DNA from 4 places in the Bacillus stercoris genome. Region 1 is predicted to be linked to each of the others. Evidence: riboswitches for the same ligand, from Rfam matches in the RefSeq annotation. Region 1 holds a riboswitch; each other region holds the start of a gene.
What was found. A riboswitch is a leader RNA that binds a small molecule or an ion and turns the genes downstream of it on or off. The one in region 1 is predicted to bind S-adenosylmethionine.

Region 2: it holds a riboswitch for S-adenosylmethionine, as region 1 does, so the genes downstream of both, QA442_RS16560 (bifunctional homocysteine S-methyltransferase/methylenetetrahydrofolate reductase) here and mtnW (2,3-diketo-5-methylthiopentyl-1-phosphate enolase) in region 1, are expected to answer to the same signal.
Region 3: it holds a riboswitch for S-adenosylmethionine, as region 1 does, so the genes downstream of both, metK (methionine adenosyltransferase) here and mtnW (2,3-diketo-5-methylthiopentyl-1-phosphate enolase) in region 1, are expected to answer to the same signal.
Region 4: it holds a riboswitch for S-adenosylmethionine, as region 1 does, so the genes downstream of both, QA442_RS12530 (2-hydroxyacid dehydrogenase) here and mtnW (2,3-diketo-5-methylthiopentyl-1-phosphate enolase) in region 1, are expected to answer to the same signal.

The regions. Positions count from the first base shown of each region.
Region 1 is NZ_CP121861.1:2,915,993-2,919,684, reverse strand. It holds gene QA442_RS15175 (carbon-nitrogen family hydrolase) at 1-76, opposite strand, end outside; gene mtnE (methionine-glutamine aminotransferase) at 171-1,367, shown strand; SAM riboswitch class I at 1,406-1,506, shown strand; gene mtnW (2,3-diketo-5-methylthiopentyl-1-phosphate enolase) at 1,590-2,807, shown strand; gene mtnX (2-hydroxy-3-keto-5-methylthiopentenyl-1-phosphate phosphatase) at 2,804-3,511, shown strand; gene QA442_RS15155 (methylthioribulose 1-phosphate dehydratase) at 3,469-3,692, shown strand, end outside.
Region 2 is NZ_CP121861.1:3,165,131-3,168,822, reverse strand. It holds gene QA442_RS16570 (GNAT family N-acetyltransferase) at 1-130, opposite strand, end outside; gene QA442_RS16565 (GNAT family N-acetyltransferase) at 135-584, opposite strand; gene QA442_RS16560 (bifunctional homocysteine S-methyltransferase/methylenetetrahydrofolate reductase) at 673-2,508, opposite strand; SAM riboswitch class I at 2,598-2,715, opposite strand; gene QA442_RS16555 (YajQ family cyclic di-GMP-binding protein) at 2,822-3,313, opposite strand; gene QA442_RS16550 (CvfB family protein) at 3,460-3,692, shown strand, end outside.
Region 3 is NZ_CP121861.1:1,265,474-1,269,165, reverse strand. It holds gene asnB (asparagine synthase (glutamine-hydrolyzing)) at 1-15, opposite strand, end outside; gene metK (methionine adenosyltransferase) at 164-1,366, opposite strand; SAM riboswitch class I at 1,534-1,672, opposite strand; gene pckA (phosphoenolpyruvate carboxykinase (ATP)) at 1,869-3,452, shown strand; gene QA442_RS06610 (DUF2584 domain-containing protein) at 3,490-3,692, opposite strand, start outside.
Region 4 is NZ_CP121861.1:2,315,714-2,319,405, forward strand. It holds gene QA442_RS12520 (hypothetical protein) at 1-243, opposite strand, end outside; gene QA442_RS12525 (molybdopterin oxidoreductase family protein) at 347-2,389, opposite strand; SAM riboswitch class I at 2,535-2,626, shown strand; gene QA442_RS12530 (2-hydroxyacid dehydrogenase) at 2,722-3,692, shown strand, end outside.

The DNA.
Region 1 (3,692 bases):
ATTCAGCCTTTTTTATATTTTCCGAAGGTTTACCATATGAAATATCAAATTGAAGACAAGATATCGCCCATTTCATCTTTTTAACACCCCAAATTTTTCTTTACTTTTTTCATTTAACCATATATGATGATGGACTATCATTTCAAGATTTTTTTAGAAGGTGAGAATAGATGAAATTTGAACAGTCTCATGTATTAAAGGAATTGCCTAAACAATTCTTCGCTTCCCTGGTGCAGAAAGTGAACCGAAAGCTCGCAGAGGGACACGACGTTATCAATCTAGGACAGGGAAATCCAGATCAGCCGACACCGGAACATATCGTCGAGGAAATGAAACGAGCTGTTGCTGATCCTGAGAATCATAAATATTCATCTTTTCGCGGCTCATACAGCCTAAAGTCAGCGGCTGCTGCATTTTACAAAAGAGAGTACGGCATTGATCTGGATCCGGAAACCGAAGTCGCTGTTTTATTCGGCGGAAAAGCCGGTCTTGTCGAGCTCCCGCAATGCTTGTTGAATCCCGGTGATACGATCTTAGTTCCCGATCCGGGCTACCCTGATTACTGGTCTGGTGTCACACTCGCGAAAGCGAAGATGGAAATGATGCCGCTCGTAAAGGACAGGGCGTTTCTTCCCGATTACAGCAGCATCCCCGCTCAGGTGAGAGAACAAGCGAAATTGATGTATTTAAATTATCCGAATAATCCGACCGGAGCTGTTGCTACCTCTAAATTCTTTGAAGAAACCGTGAGCTTTGCAAAAGAAAACGGAATCTGCGTCGTTCATGATTTTGCTTACGGCGCTGTAGGATTTGACGGCTGTAAGCCTTTAAGCTTTTTGCAGACTGAAGGTGCAAAGGATATTGGAATTGAAATTTACACGCTGTCAAAAACGTATAACATGGCAGGATGGCGGGTTGGCTTTGCCGTCGGAAACGCTTCGGTCATTGAAGCAATCAATCTTTATCAAGACCATATGTTTGTCAGTCTTTTCAGAGCGACTCAGGAGGCTGCAGCAGAGGCACTGTTAGCTGATCAGAGGTGTGTGGCAGAGCAAAATGCCCGATATGAGAGCAGGCGAAACGCTTGGATTGCTGCATGCCGTGAAATTGGCTGGGATGTGACAGCTCCAGCAGGGTCATTTTTTGCATGGCTGCCTGTACCTGAAGGCTATACTTCTGAGAAGTTCTCAGACCTTTTGCTGGAAAAAGCGAATGTGGCGGTTGCGGCTGGAAACGGCTTCGGTGAATACGGAGAGGGCTACGTCAGAGTCGGACTTTTAACAAGTGAAGAAAGGCTCAAGGAAGCCGCTTATCGAATTGGCAAACTAAACCTGTTTACCCAAAAAACCATTGACAAGAGCCTATAACGATGGGATAATTCAAAATAATTTATAAAATCTATATTTTCTTATCAAGAGCAGGCAGAGGGACGAGCCCGATGAAGCCCGGCAACCGACTTATAAAGCACGGTGCTAATTCTTGCAGCTAGCGGCTGAGAGATAAGATTCGGACGAGAAACGAAACCTCTTCAGACGCGATTGCAGTTTGAAGAGGTTTTTTGTTATGGATGAAATGAAAGGAGCTCTGGCATGAGTGAGTTATTAGCAACATATCTCCTAACAGAACCGGGAGCTGATACAGAGAAGAAAGCAGAACAAATTGCAACAGGATTGACAGTAGGTTCCTGGACTGATCTCCCCCTTGTAAAGCAGGAGCAAATGCAAAAGCACAAGGGGCGGGTGATAAATGTTGAGGAGAGAGAGGGATCTTCTGTATCAGAAAAACAAGCCGTCATCACAATTGCCTATCCTGAAATCAATTTCTCTCAGGATATTCCGGCTTTGCTGACAACAGTGTTTGGCAAGCTGTCCTTGGACGGAAAAATCAAATTAATCGATCTTCACTTCTCTGAAGCATTTAAGCGTGTACTTCCGGGACCAAAGTTTGGCGTATACGGCATCCGGAAGCTGCTGGGAGAGTTTGAAAGACCGCTGTTAATGAGCATATTTAAAGGTGTAATCGGAAGGGACCTGAGTGATATTAAAGAACAGCTTCGACAGCAGGCGCTTGGCGGAGTTGACTTGATTAAAGACGATGAAATTTTCTTTGAGACAGGTCTAGCGCCTTTTGAAACAAGAATTACAGAAGGAAAGCAAATATTAAAAGAAACGTATGAGCAAACCGGACATAAAACGCTGTATGCGGTGAATTTGACTGGACGCACGGCTGATCTGAAAGACAAAGCGAGACGTGCTGCCGAATTGGGGGCTGATGCGCTTTTGTTTAATGTCTTCGCTTACGGCTTGGACGTTATGCAAAGCCTTGCGGAAGATCCTGAAATCGCAATTCCGATTATGGCGCATCCAGCGGTCAGCGGGGCCTTTACATCTTCTCCGTTTTACGGATTTTCTCATGCACTTTTACTCGGGAAATTAAACCGATATTGCGGTGCTGACTTCAGCCTCTTTCCGTCTCCATATGGTTCGGTTGCGCTGCCAAGAGCTGATGCGCTGGCCATTCATGAAGAATGTGTGAGAGAGGATGCTTTTAACCAAACATTTGCCGTTCCGTCAGCAGGCATTCACCCCGGCATGGTTCCGCTATTAATGCGTGATTTCGGCATAGATCATATCATTAACGCCGGAGGAGGCGTACATGGACATCCAAACGGTGCCCAAGGCGGGGGGCGTGCGTTCAGAGCCATAATTGATGCGGTCTTAGAAGCCCAGCCGATTGATGAAAAAGCCGAACAATGCAAGGATCTTAAGCTTGCGCTAGACAAATGGGGAAAGGCTGAAGCCGTATGACGACTCGAAAACCTTTGATTATATGTGATTTTGACGGAACCATCACGATGAACGACAACATTATAAATATCATGAAAACATTCGCTCCGCCGGAGTGGGTGGCATTAAAAGACGGCGTACTTTCCAAAAAGCTGTCGATCAAGGAAGGTGTCGGGCGGATGTTCGGCCTTCTGCCCAGCCGTTTAAAAGAAGAAATTACAAGTTTTGTATTGGAAGATGCAAAAATCAGGGAAGGCTTTCGGGAATTTGTAGCGTTTATCAATGAGAATGAGATTCCGTTTTATGTCATAAGCGGAGGGATGGACTTTTTTGTATATCCTTTGCTTGAAGGCATTGTGGAGAAAGACCGCGTTTATTGCAATCATGCGTCATTTGACAATGACTATATTCATATTGATTGGCCTCATTCTTGCAAGGGAACATGCAGCAATCAATGCGGGTGCTGTAAGCCGTCGGTCATCCATGAACTTTCTGAACCAAACCAATATATCATCATGATCGGTGATTCGGTTACAGATGTGGAGGCAGCAAAGCTGTCTGACTTATGCTTTGCAAGAGATTATTTATTAAACGAATGCCAGGAGCAAAACCTCAATCATCTCCCGTATCAAGATTTTTATGAGATAAGAAAAGAAATTGAGAATGTAACGGAGGTACAGGAATGGCTGCAAAACAAGAACGATGGCGAGAGCTCGCTGAAGTAAAACGGGAATTGGCAGAGAGAGATTGGTTTCCGGCGACTAGCGGCAATCTGTCCATTAAGGTTACTGATGAGCCTTTAACATTTCTCGTCACTGCAAGCGGAAAAGATAAACGCAAAGAGACGGATGAGGATTTTCTTTTGGTCGACCAAAACGGAGAGCCCGCTGAAAGCGGGCATTCTCT
Region 2 (3,692 bases), 250 kb from region 1:
AGCGTCCCTGCTGAACAAGCAGTCTCAGTTCTTGTTCGCCATAATCCGGCCACCCGGCTTGCCCGCAAAGCCGCAATAAGCCGGAAACGTGTTCTTCATGAAGCTCAACCAGTTCATCCACTACGTCCATAAGATCACCTGCTTGTTCTAAGTGTTTTGTACATGACAATATGATTGCCAATGCCGGGAATGTCAAATGGTTCGCCAAGTTCCTCCCAGCCAAGCTTGGCATAGTAGCCCTTGACATGGTGCCTTGCGTTGCACCATACCGCCTGAACGCCGCTCTCCGCCAGTTTGTGCTCCGCGTGTTTGATCAGCGTGCTTCCAGCTTTCTGATCGCGATATCCCTCGAGCGTTGCCATGCCTCTCAGCCGATACGCAGGGGTTTCCGTTAATAAAGGCTGACTTTGCGGGGAAAAAGAAGCGATGCTGATCAGCGTTCCTTCATAAAACGCGCCGAGATGAAAGGAGCCTTCTGCATGATCCTCTTCATATTTGCATTGTTCAATGGATTGATGGGGGCGCAGAATGCGGTGCCGGATTTCATATGTATCTTCCACAGAAATGGTTTTGACTTCGAGCATAATGTTCCTCCTCATGATTGTTTGTCTATATCGTAACACGAATCTCGTTGAAAAAGACCGCCCGATTGGATCAGGCAGTCTTTTGGGATTAATGCAAGATATTTTGGCGCTGCTCATCTTTTTGCTGAATATATGAAGTGAGCTCAGCGGTTAAGTCAGATCTGAGGAAAGGCGTTATCAAGTAGATGCCGTTAAACAGCTCGCATGCCGTATCCAGCAGGGAGCGTGCAATTGCAAGGCCTTCCGCCTTTTGCTTTTCTTTATCTTCACCGGCACGGGCCATTTTTTCGCGAATCGTATCAGACAGCTTAATGCCGGGAATTTCATTGTGGATGAATTCGGCATTCCGGCTGCTTGTCAGCGGCATGATGCCGATATAGATCGGTGTCTTCAGATGTTTTGTTTCGTTATGGATATCGACAAGCTGCTGCTCGGAATAGACAGGCTGAGAAACAAAATAATCCGCGCCGCAATCTATTTTTTTCTCAAGCCGTTTTACTGCTTTATCCAGATGGCGGACGTTAGGATTAAATGCGGCGGCGACTGAGAAATTCGTTTTCTTGCCGAGCGGTTTTCCAGACAGAGACAGACCTTCATTGAATTGTTTGATCAGCCTGATTAAATCAAAGGATGTTAAATCATATACAGACGTTGCACCGGGAAAATCCCCGATTTTAGAAGGGTCACCTGTAATAGCAAGCACGTCATTCAGCCCTAACGTATCGAGGCCCATTAAATGTGACTGTAAGCCGATAATGTTACGGTCGCGGCACGTAATATGGACAAGGGAACGCATATCGAGCTGCTGCTTGACAAGGGCGCCGCAGGCAACATTGCTGATCCGCGGGGTCGCCAGAGAATTGTCGGCGAGTGTCAGGGCATCAATTCCCGCTTCTTTTAATTCAGCGGCCGCCGATAGAAATTTGTCAAAGCTCAGTTTTTTCGGCGGATCCAGTTCTACGATAATAGAGCGTTTTTCCGCCGCGATCTCATTCAGACCGGGCTCGGTTCGCTCGTGCTGAACAGAAATGAGTTCTTTCGCCCGGGTTTTGACTTCTTTTTCCGTAATCGGAGCCACCCCGCCAACTGCTTCCGCCATCGCACGGATGTGATTCGGCGTGGTGCCGCAGCAGCCGCCGATAATTCGCGCACCCTGCTTACGGAATTCTGATGCGCTGTTTTGAAAATACGTGTCGTCTGTTTCATAGACGAGCCGTCCCTCTTCAAGCGAAGGAAGGCTGCTGTTTGGATAAACGGATAAGAACACGTCATCAAAAATCGGCACTTCGCTGAGCGCTTCAATCATGTGATAAGGGCCGAGGCGGCAGTTAATGCCGACAATATCAGCTCCGAGATCCGCAATCGAGCGCAATGCGTCAGAAAGCGGCGTTCCGTCCTGCAATACGCCTTGCTCGTGCATGGAGACATGGAGCATAATCGGAAGATCAGTCTCTTTCCGCGCGATTTTCAGCACTTCACGGGCTTCTTCCAAATCATAATACGTTTCTAACAGCAAGCCATCCGGCTCTTCATGCAGCAGCAGGTACAGCTGCTCGCGGAAGCTGCGCTTAATTTCGTCAAGGCTGTACGCGTTTTTATTAAATGTGCGTATGCCGCCCATCGTTCCAAGCACGTATGCATCGCCTGCTGAAGCCCGCGCGATCTTTACGGCCTCCTGATTCATTTTTTTGATGTCATCCTCAAGACCGTGTCTGGATAATTTAATATAGTTGGCCCCGTACGTATTCGTTTGAATAATGTTGGCTCCAGCTTCAACGTACGCTTTATGTATGCGCTGAATTTCCTCCGGCTTTGAAATATTGAGCTCCTCAAAACACCTGTCAATGCCATAGGAGTAGAGGAGCGTCCCCATGGCGCCGTCACCGATTAACACCTGTCTTTGCAAATCTTCTAAAAGTCCCATTGTCTGCCTCCTTTATTCACATCAGCAAGGAAAAAAGAGAAATAAAAAAAGTCCTCTTAAGAAGAAGACTTTGTCAGTGATTTTGTCTCTTCTTATCTTCCAAGCTGTTCGAGCTTGCTGGATTTAGCACCTTGGTCATGGCTAATCGCCATTACACCGGTTGCTGAAGCTTCGTCGGGCCAGTCCCTCTGCTTCTCTTGATAAGAACGGATATGAAATTTTCGTGTCAGGAAGTGCCGTAAGATACCTGGCGTTTTTCCCTTTCTCCAAATTTACCGAAAATAAAGACAATAATCAATAGGAATCAGAAAATTTATCTGAAATTTATAAATTGAACGTCAATTGGCAGATCTGCTCCACGCACAGCTGAGATAATCTGCTGCAGGTCATCTTTGTTTTTTCCGGTGATGCGCACTTGATCATCCTGCACCTGAGATTTCACTTTCAGTCCGGAGTTTTTGATGATCGTATTGATTTTTTTTGCGTTGTCTTTGTCAATGCCTTGAACAAGCTTTGCACGCTGGCGTACCGTTCCGCCTGACGCATTTTCCACCTTGCCGTAATCAATGTTTTTCGTCGGTACGTTGCGTTTAATCAATTTGCTGACCAGCACATCCTTCAGCTGGCTTAATTTAAATTCGTCATCGGAAACGAGGACCAGCTCCTCTTTATCTAAGGAAATATCGCTTTTGCTTCCTTTAAAGTCATATCGTGTACTGATTTCCTTCAGTGCGATTTGGATCGCGTTTTGCACTTCAGGCAATTCGACCTTTGATACAATATCAAATGAACTTTCTTTTGCCATATGAAAACCTCCATAACATTTAACTTATGTGTTGATTATAGTAGAATAAAGAGAAACTTCCAACAGAACAAAGAATCAATTTGGGATGATTGGAAAAAATGTTAACAAAATCCGTATAAAATAAGCGGAACAGGAAGGACGATAGCATGAGACCAGGGCAGCAATTAACCTTGAGTATAGATCACCAAACCGACTTCGGTTACTTTTTAACCGATGGGGAAGATACGATTCTCTTACATAACAGTGAAATGACTGAGGATATCGAGGACAGAGACGAAGTAGAAGTCTTTATATACGTCGACCAGCAGGAAAGGCTTGCGGCCACGATGAAAATTCCGGTCATCAGCGCGGATGAATATGGCTGGGTTGAAGTGGTGGA
Region 3 (3,692 bases), 1.7 Mb from region 1:
GACAAATCCACACATAGTATTGCCTCCATAATTAAAATTGTCATCATTGAACCCCTATTTATAGACGCTGTGAATAGTATTTGGTTTCACAGTTATGTAAAAAAATAAACATGAATACAACGATAAAAAAGGAAAGCCGCTTAACCAGTAAGCGGCTATAAAATTATTCTCCTAACGCTTCTTTACGCAGCTGCTCCGCTTTGTCTGTACGCTCCCATGGAAGGTCAACATCGTGACGTCCAAAGTGGCCGTACGCAGCAGTTTGTTTGTAGATCGGACGGCGTAAATCAAGCATTTTGATAATGCCGGCAGGTCGTAAATCAAAGTTATTGCGGACAACTTCAATCAGTTTTTCCTCAGAAGCTTTTCCGGAACCGAACGTGTTGATTGAGATTGACACAGGCTGTGCAACACCAATCGCGTAAGCAAGCTGTACTTCGCAAGAATCAGCAAGCTCAGCCGCAACGATGTTTTTCGCAACGTATCTTGCTGCATAAGCCGCAGAACGGTCTACCTTCGTCGCATCCTTTCCTGAGAACGCGCCTCCGCCGTGGCGTGCATAGCCGCCGTACGTATCAACGATGATTTTGCGTCCTGTAAGTCCCGCATCCCCTTGAGGGCCTCCGATTACGAAACGTCCTGTTGGGTTGATGAAATATTTTGTTTCTTCATCAATCAGCTCTTTAGGAACAACCGGATTGATGACATGTTCTTTAATGTTACGCTGAATTTGCTCAAGTGTAATTTCAGGGTGATGCTGAGTTGAAATAACAATCGCGTCAATGCGGACAGGCTTGTTATTTTCATCGTACTCAACCGTTACCTGTGTTTTGCCGTCAGGGCGAAGGTACGGAAGAATATCTTCTTTACGGACTTCACTTAGGCGGCGGGCTAATTTATGAGCAAGTGAAATTGGAAGAGGCATAAGCTCTTTCGTTTCGTTGCACGCATAACCGAACATTAAACCTTGGTCACCAGCACCGATCGCTTCAATTTCTTCTTCGCTCATTGTGCCTTCACGGGCTTCAAGCGCTTGGTCTACACCCATTGCGATATCAGCAGACTGCTCATCAATTGATGTTAAAACCGCACAAGTTTCCGCATCAAATCCGTATTTCGCACGTGTGTATCCGATTTCTTTAATGGTTTGGCGCACTGTTTTTGGAATGTCAACATACGTAGATGTTGTGATCTCTCCGCTGACAAGAACCAAACCAGTTGTCACAGATGTTTCACAAGCAACACGCGCGTTAGGGTCTTTCTTTAAAATTTCATCTAAAATGCTGTCAGAAATCTGGTCACAGATTTTATCTGGATGCCCCTCCGTAACAGATTCTGATGTAAATAAACGACGATTTTTACTCATGATTTGCTTCCTCCTGCACAAGGTCTCCCGATAGACCTTGCATATATGATACGGAACTCGCTCCCTCTTATACAATGTAACGTTATATTAGAGAATGTTAATTGGCATATTTATGAAATAAAAAAACCTTTTCCATCGAGGAAAGGGTTTGGTCTTTGTGCCTTTCACTCTTATCGCTCAAGGAATCATACAACCTTGCAACAGGTTAGCACCTTGGTTGTCTCACTCAGTTCAACATAATAAATAACAGAGAAACCGGTTGCTGGGCTTCATAGGGCCTGTCCCTCCGCCAGCTCGGGATAAGAGTATCCGCTCAATGAAATATCTTATCGTAAAAGGGTTTGCAATGTCAATATGATTCAGAAGAAATAGGCACCTATATTGAGGGAAAACAATGGAAATGCACACACAAAAAATGATAAATAGTATAGACTATTTGAAAATATATGTTATACTAATTCACAATTAGCAAAACACAAAAAACGATAAAGGAAGGTTTCATATGAACTCAGTTGATTTGACCGCTGATTTACAAGCCTTATTAACAAGTCCAAATGTGCGTCATAATTTATCAGCAGCACAGCTAACAGAAAAAGTACTCTCCCGAAACGAAGGCATTTTAACATCCACGGGTGCTGTTCGCGCGACAACAGGCGCTTACACAGGACGTTCACCTAAAGATAAATTCATCGTGGAGGAAGAAAGCACGAAAAATAAGATCGATTGGGGCCCGGTGAATCAGCCGATTTCAGAAGAAGCGTTTGATCGACTTTATACGAAAGTTGTCAGCTACCTGAAACAGCGAGATGAGCTGTTTGTTTTCGAAGGATTTGCGGGAGCAGACGAGAAATACAGGCTGCCGATCACTGTCGTAAATGAGTTCGCATGGCACAATTTATTTGCGCGGCAGCTGTTCATCCGTCCGGAAGGCAATGATAAGAAAACAGTTGAGCAGCCGTTCACCATTCTTTCTGCTCCGCATTTCAAAGCGGACCCAAAAACAGACGGCACTCATTCCGAAACGTTTATTATTGTCTCTTTCGAAAAACGGACGATTTTAATCGGGGGAACAGAGTATGCCGGAGAAATGAAGAAGTCCATTTTCTCCATTATGAATTTCCTGCTGCCTGAAAGAGATATTTTATCCATGCACTGCTCCGCCAATGTCGGTGAAAAAGGTGATGTCGCCCTTTTCTTCGGACTGTCAGGAACAGGAAAGACCACTCTTTCAGCCGATGCTGACCGCAAGCTGATCGGTGACGATGAACATGGCTGGTCTGATACAGGCGTCTTTAATATCGAAGGCGGATGCTACGCTAAGTGCATTCACTTAAGCGAGGAGAAGGAACCTCAGATCTTTAACGCAATCCGTTTCGGATCAGTTCTCGAGAATGTCGTTGTTGATGAAGACACACGTGAAGCCAATTATGATGATTCCTTCTATACTGAAAACACGCGGGCAGCTTACCCGATCCATATGATTGATAACATCGTGACTCCAAGCATGGCAGGCCATCCGTCTGCAATTGTATTTTTGACGGCTGATGCCTTCGGAGTCCTGCCGCCGATCAGCAAACTGACGAAGGAACAGGCGATGTATCATTTCTTGAGCGGTTACACGAGCAAGCTTGCCGGAACTGAACGAGGTGTGACGTCACCTGAAACGACGTTCTCCACTTGCTTCGGCTCACCGTTCCTGCCGCTTCCTGCTCACGTCTATGCTGAAATGCTCGGCAAAAAGATCGATGAACACGGCGCAGACGTTTTCTTGGTCAATACCGGCTGGACCGGGGGCGGCTATGGCACTGGCGAACGAATGAAGCTTTCTTACACAAGAGCAATGGTCAAAGCAGCGATTGAAGGTAAATTAGAGGATGCAGAAATCATAACTGACGATATTTTTGGCCTGCACATCCCGGCTCATGTTCCTGGCGTTCCTGATCACATCCTTCAGCCTGAAAACACGTGGGCCAACAAGGAAGAATACAGAGAAAAGGCATTCTACCTTGCAAATGAATTCAAAGAGAATTTTAAAAAGTTCGCACATACAGATGCCATTGCACAGGCAGGCGGCCCTCTCGTTTAAAAAGCAAAAGCCAAGAGCAATTAGCTCTTGGCTTGTTTTAATTGACAGAATGCAAAGAAGTCAGCTTGTACGTAATGAGCGTCCGGCCGCCTTCCCATTGAAGCTTCTGCACTTCAGCTGTGCCCGACTTTTCGCCAAGCTTTGTTTTGCGCACATCCATCGGAATCTCCATCGGATATACACGGTATCCGTCCTTCTCTAACGTGAATATATTTTCATCTATGCGAACTTCTTTTCCTT
Region 4 (3,692 bases), 600 kb from region 1:
CTGTTTCTGTACATATCTTTTTCCGTTTATTTCGATGTAAGGGATGTCTTTCATATCTCCGGCTAACTGTTTAGCCTCAGCTGTAGTAATTCCTAAAAAATGTCCGATGTAAAAGTGAATATCTCGTTCTTTTATAAGATAGGTATCACTTTTTTCATATGCTTTTGGATGGTTCATTTGCTTTAAGCCTTCACCGATAAAATAGCCAGCCAAAGCAATACCGATTCCTAAAAAAACGTCCATATGCATGCCTCCATTATGTCAATGTTATGATATACGGGCTTGGCATGCTCCAGGTTTCATTAAATTTGAAAGAAAACAGCCAAAACGAATACTGGCTGTTTTTTCAAACCTTTTCAATCTGTACACGGCCTGAAAAAAAGGTGGCGCCGCCCCCCATATCGGACAGCCGGTCTGGGGTTAGCGCGTTTACAAGCTGTTTTTTTCCTTGCTCATCTGCCCATAATCCTTGGCTGACAACGACACCTGGCAGTACTTGTTCTCCGACTGATGCGGTCAGCTCACATTCTCCCCGGCTGTTCCAAACTCGTACAGGAGCCCCATCAACGATTCCATGTTCTTCAGCATCTTTTGTGTTGATAAAGAGCTTTGGCGTCTTTTCGAGCTTGATGTGTTTTTTATTGTTTGAAAACGTTGAGTTTAAGAAATTATGGTTTGGCGCCGGAACATACATAAACGGATGTTCATTATCGGTTACAAGAGGCGTAAATGTCGGTAAAGCCGGGAAACCAGCTTGTCTCATTTGTTCTGAATATAATTCTATTTTTCCGCTTGGCGTTGGAAGTTTGCCAGGAAACAGCGGTTTATTGCGTTTCGCTTTCATAAATGAGTGCTTAGTAAGTGAATCGTAATTAATCTCTGCCAAATGCGGATTATCTGGATGGTCAAGCGCTTGGCGTATTAATTCTTCATCTGAATCCTTGAGCTCCTGGTCTGTGAATCCCATTGCTTCAGCCAGTAATCGGAACACCTCAGTATTAGACTTGCTTTCTCCATAGTTCTCAATCACCGGCTGCTGAAGCTGAATGTAATGGTGCCAGTAGGAGGTATAAAAATCAGTGTTCTCAAAAGCGGATGTTGCAGGCAGTACAATGTCCGCATATGCAGCCGTTTCCGTTAAAAACAAATCATGAACCACAGTAAACAAGTCTTCCCGCAGCAAGCCCTGTCTGACTTTGTTTGCTTCCGGCGCGACGACGGCAGGGTTTGTTCCATAAATAAAAAGAGAGCGGATAGGCGGATCTGTTTCCAAAAGCACCTTGCCAAGCTGATTCATATTAAACGACCTCGGTGTGCGCCCTTTTAATAAGTCGGGCCGCTGCAAGGCATTTGTGTTATATTCTAAAATTCCGCTGTTATGCTTAATTGCGCCGCCCCCTTTATGCAGCCATTGGCCGGTGATCGCCGGAAGACAGGCAATCGTCCTTACAATCATCCCGCCGTTATCGTGATGCTGGATTCCATTTCCGATTCTGATAAAAGAAGGGGAGATTTTCCCATACATTCTTGCCAGCTGATAAATATCTTCAGTGCTGATCCCGGTGATCATTGATACCTTTTCCGGATTATACTGTTTCACGTGTTCACGGAGCTTGTCGTAGCCGACCGTGTATTCAGACAGGAATGCTTCATCGTGAAGGTTTTCTTTAAATAAAATGTGCATGATGCCAAGGGCAAGTGCGCTGTCAGTTCCCGGCTTTATTGGAATAAACCAATCTGCAAGACGCCCTGTCTGATTTTTATGTACATCGATCACGACAATTTTGGCACCTTTTTTTCGCGCTTTTTGGGCGATCGTAATTTGGTGCATGTTTGTGCTGACAGCGTTAATTCCCCAAAAAATAAATAGTTTTGTATGAATGGTTTCCTCAGGATCGATTCCCGCGCTTATGCCCATTGTATATTTATAGCCTTCAGATCCCGCTTTGCTGCAAATCGTCCGTTCAAGCTGGCTTGATCCCATGCGGTAAAAAAAGCGGCGGTCCATTCCTTCAGCTGTCAATTTCCCCATATTTCCGTAAAAGCTGTAAGGAAGTATGCTTTCAGCTCCCTCTTCATCAATCAGCTGCTTCCAGCGGGAGGTGATCGTATCAATCGCCTCTTCCCAGGAAATCGGTTCAAATATCGCTTGGCCTTTCGCGCCTGTCCGTTTAAGCGGTGTAGTCAGCCGCTTTTCATCATAGATGCGCTCCGTCATGTTTCGAACTTTGTTGCATATGTTTCCAGCTGTGACAGGATGATCGGGATCTCCCTGCACTTTCACAATTTTTCCGTCTTTTTTATGTACTAATAATCCGCACTGATCCGGGCAGTCCAGCGAGCAAACGGATTTAAAAATGCCGTTTTGTTGTGTGGCAAAAGATTTCATGGCCCAGTTCCTCTCTAGTTAGATATTTTGTAAGAATTATAACATTTCGGATGATAACGTCAATTCTGAAAAAAGAGATTGACATCAATCTGAGACTTCTTTATGATAAACGTATTCTTTATTTTGAAAATTACATACTCAACATTTTCTATCCAGAGAGGTGGAGGGACTGGCCCTATGAAACCTCGGCAACATTATTGTGCCAATTCCAGCAAGCGTCAGCTTGAAAGATAGGAAAGCAAGGTTTATACCGGTGTCTGCCTGTAACAGAGCGCGCCTATATATGAATCTCTTTCCATCTTCGGAAAGAGATTTTTTTATGAAAAAATACGATGAAAAGGATGTTTTGCACCATGACGGTTTTGGTTACAGCGCCGTACAACGAAGAAGGGCGAAAAGAGCTTGAAAACTTGTTTAGCTCAGTTATTTATCAATCTTGGAAAGAACAAGGCCGGGCATATCGGGAGGATGAACTCATTCAGCTGCTAAAGGCAACAAATGCGACAGGTTTGATTACTGAGCTTGATCAGGTAACAGACAGCGTATTTGCTTCTGTTCCCGAACTTTCATTTGTCGGTGTTTGCAGGGGAATGCCCTCCAATGTGGATGTGGCAGCTGCTTCAAAAAGGGGTATACCTGTTTTTTATACACCAGGGCGGAATGCACAAGCCGTTGCCGAAATGTTTATTGGAAATGTGATTTCCTTTCTCCGTCATACCAGCGCCTCGAATCAATGGCTGAAGGATGGAAAGTGGAAAAGTGATTACCTGCAGGCTTATGTCAAATTTAAAGGAAATGAGCTAACAGGAAAAACGGTTGGCATGATTGGGTTCGGCGCGGTTGGCCAAAGGATTGCAAAACTGCTGACTGCGTTTGACTGTAAGATAAAGTATTACGATCCATACATTCTAGACGATCATCCGCTGTATGAAAAAGCAGCTCTTAAAACGGTGTTTTCAGACAGTGATATCGTTTCTGTCCATCTGCCTCGTACTGAGGAAACACTTGGACTGATAGATCGGCAATATTTTGATTTGATGAAAGAGAGTGCGATTTTCGTCAATACTTCAAGAGCAGTTGTCGTAAACCGTGAAGATCTTTTATCTGTATTAAAAGAACATAAAATCAGAGGTGCGGTACTAGACGTTTTTTATCATGAACCTCCAGAGGAATCAGATTATGAATTGATCTCATTGCCTAATGTTCTGGCAACACCGCATCTCGCTGGAGCAACCTTTGAAGTAGAGGATCATCACGTATCGATCATGAATGATGCCCTCAAAAAGTGGAAGGTTGAAAAAAT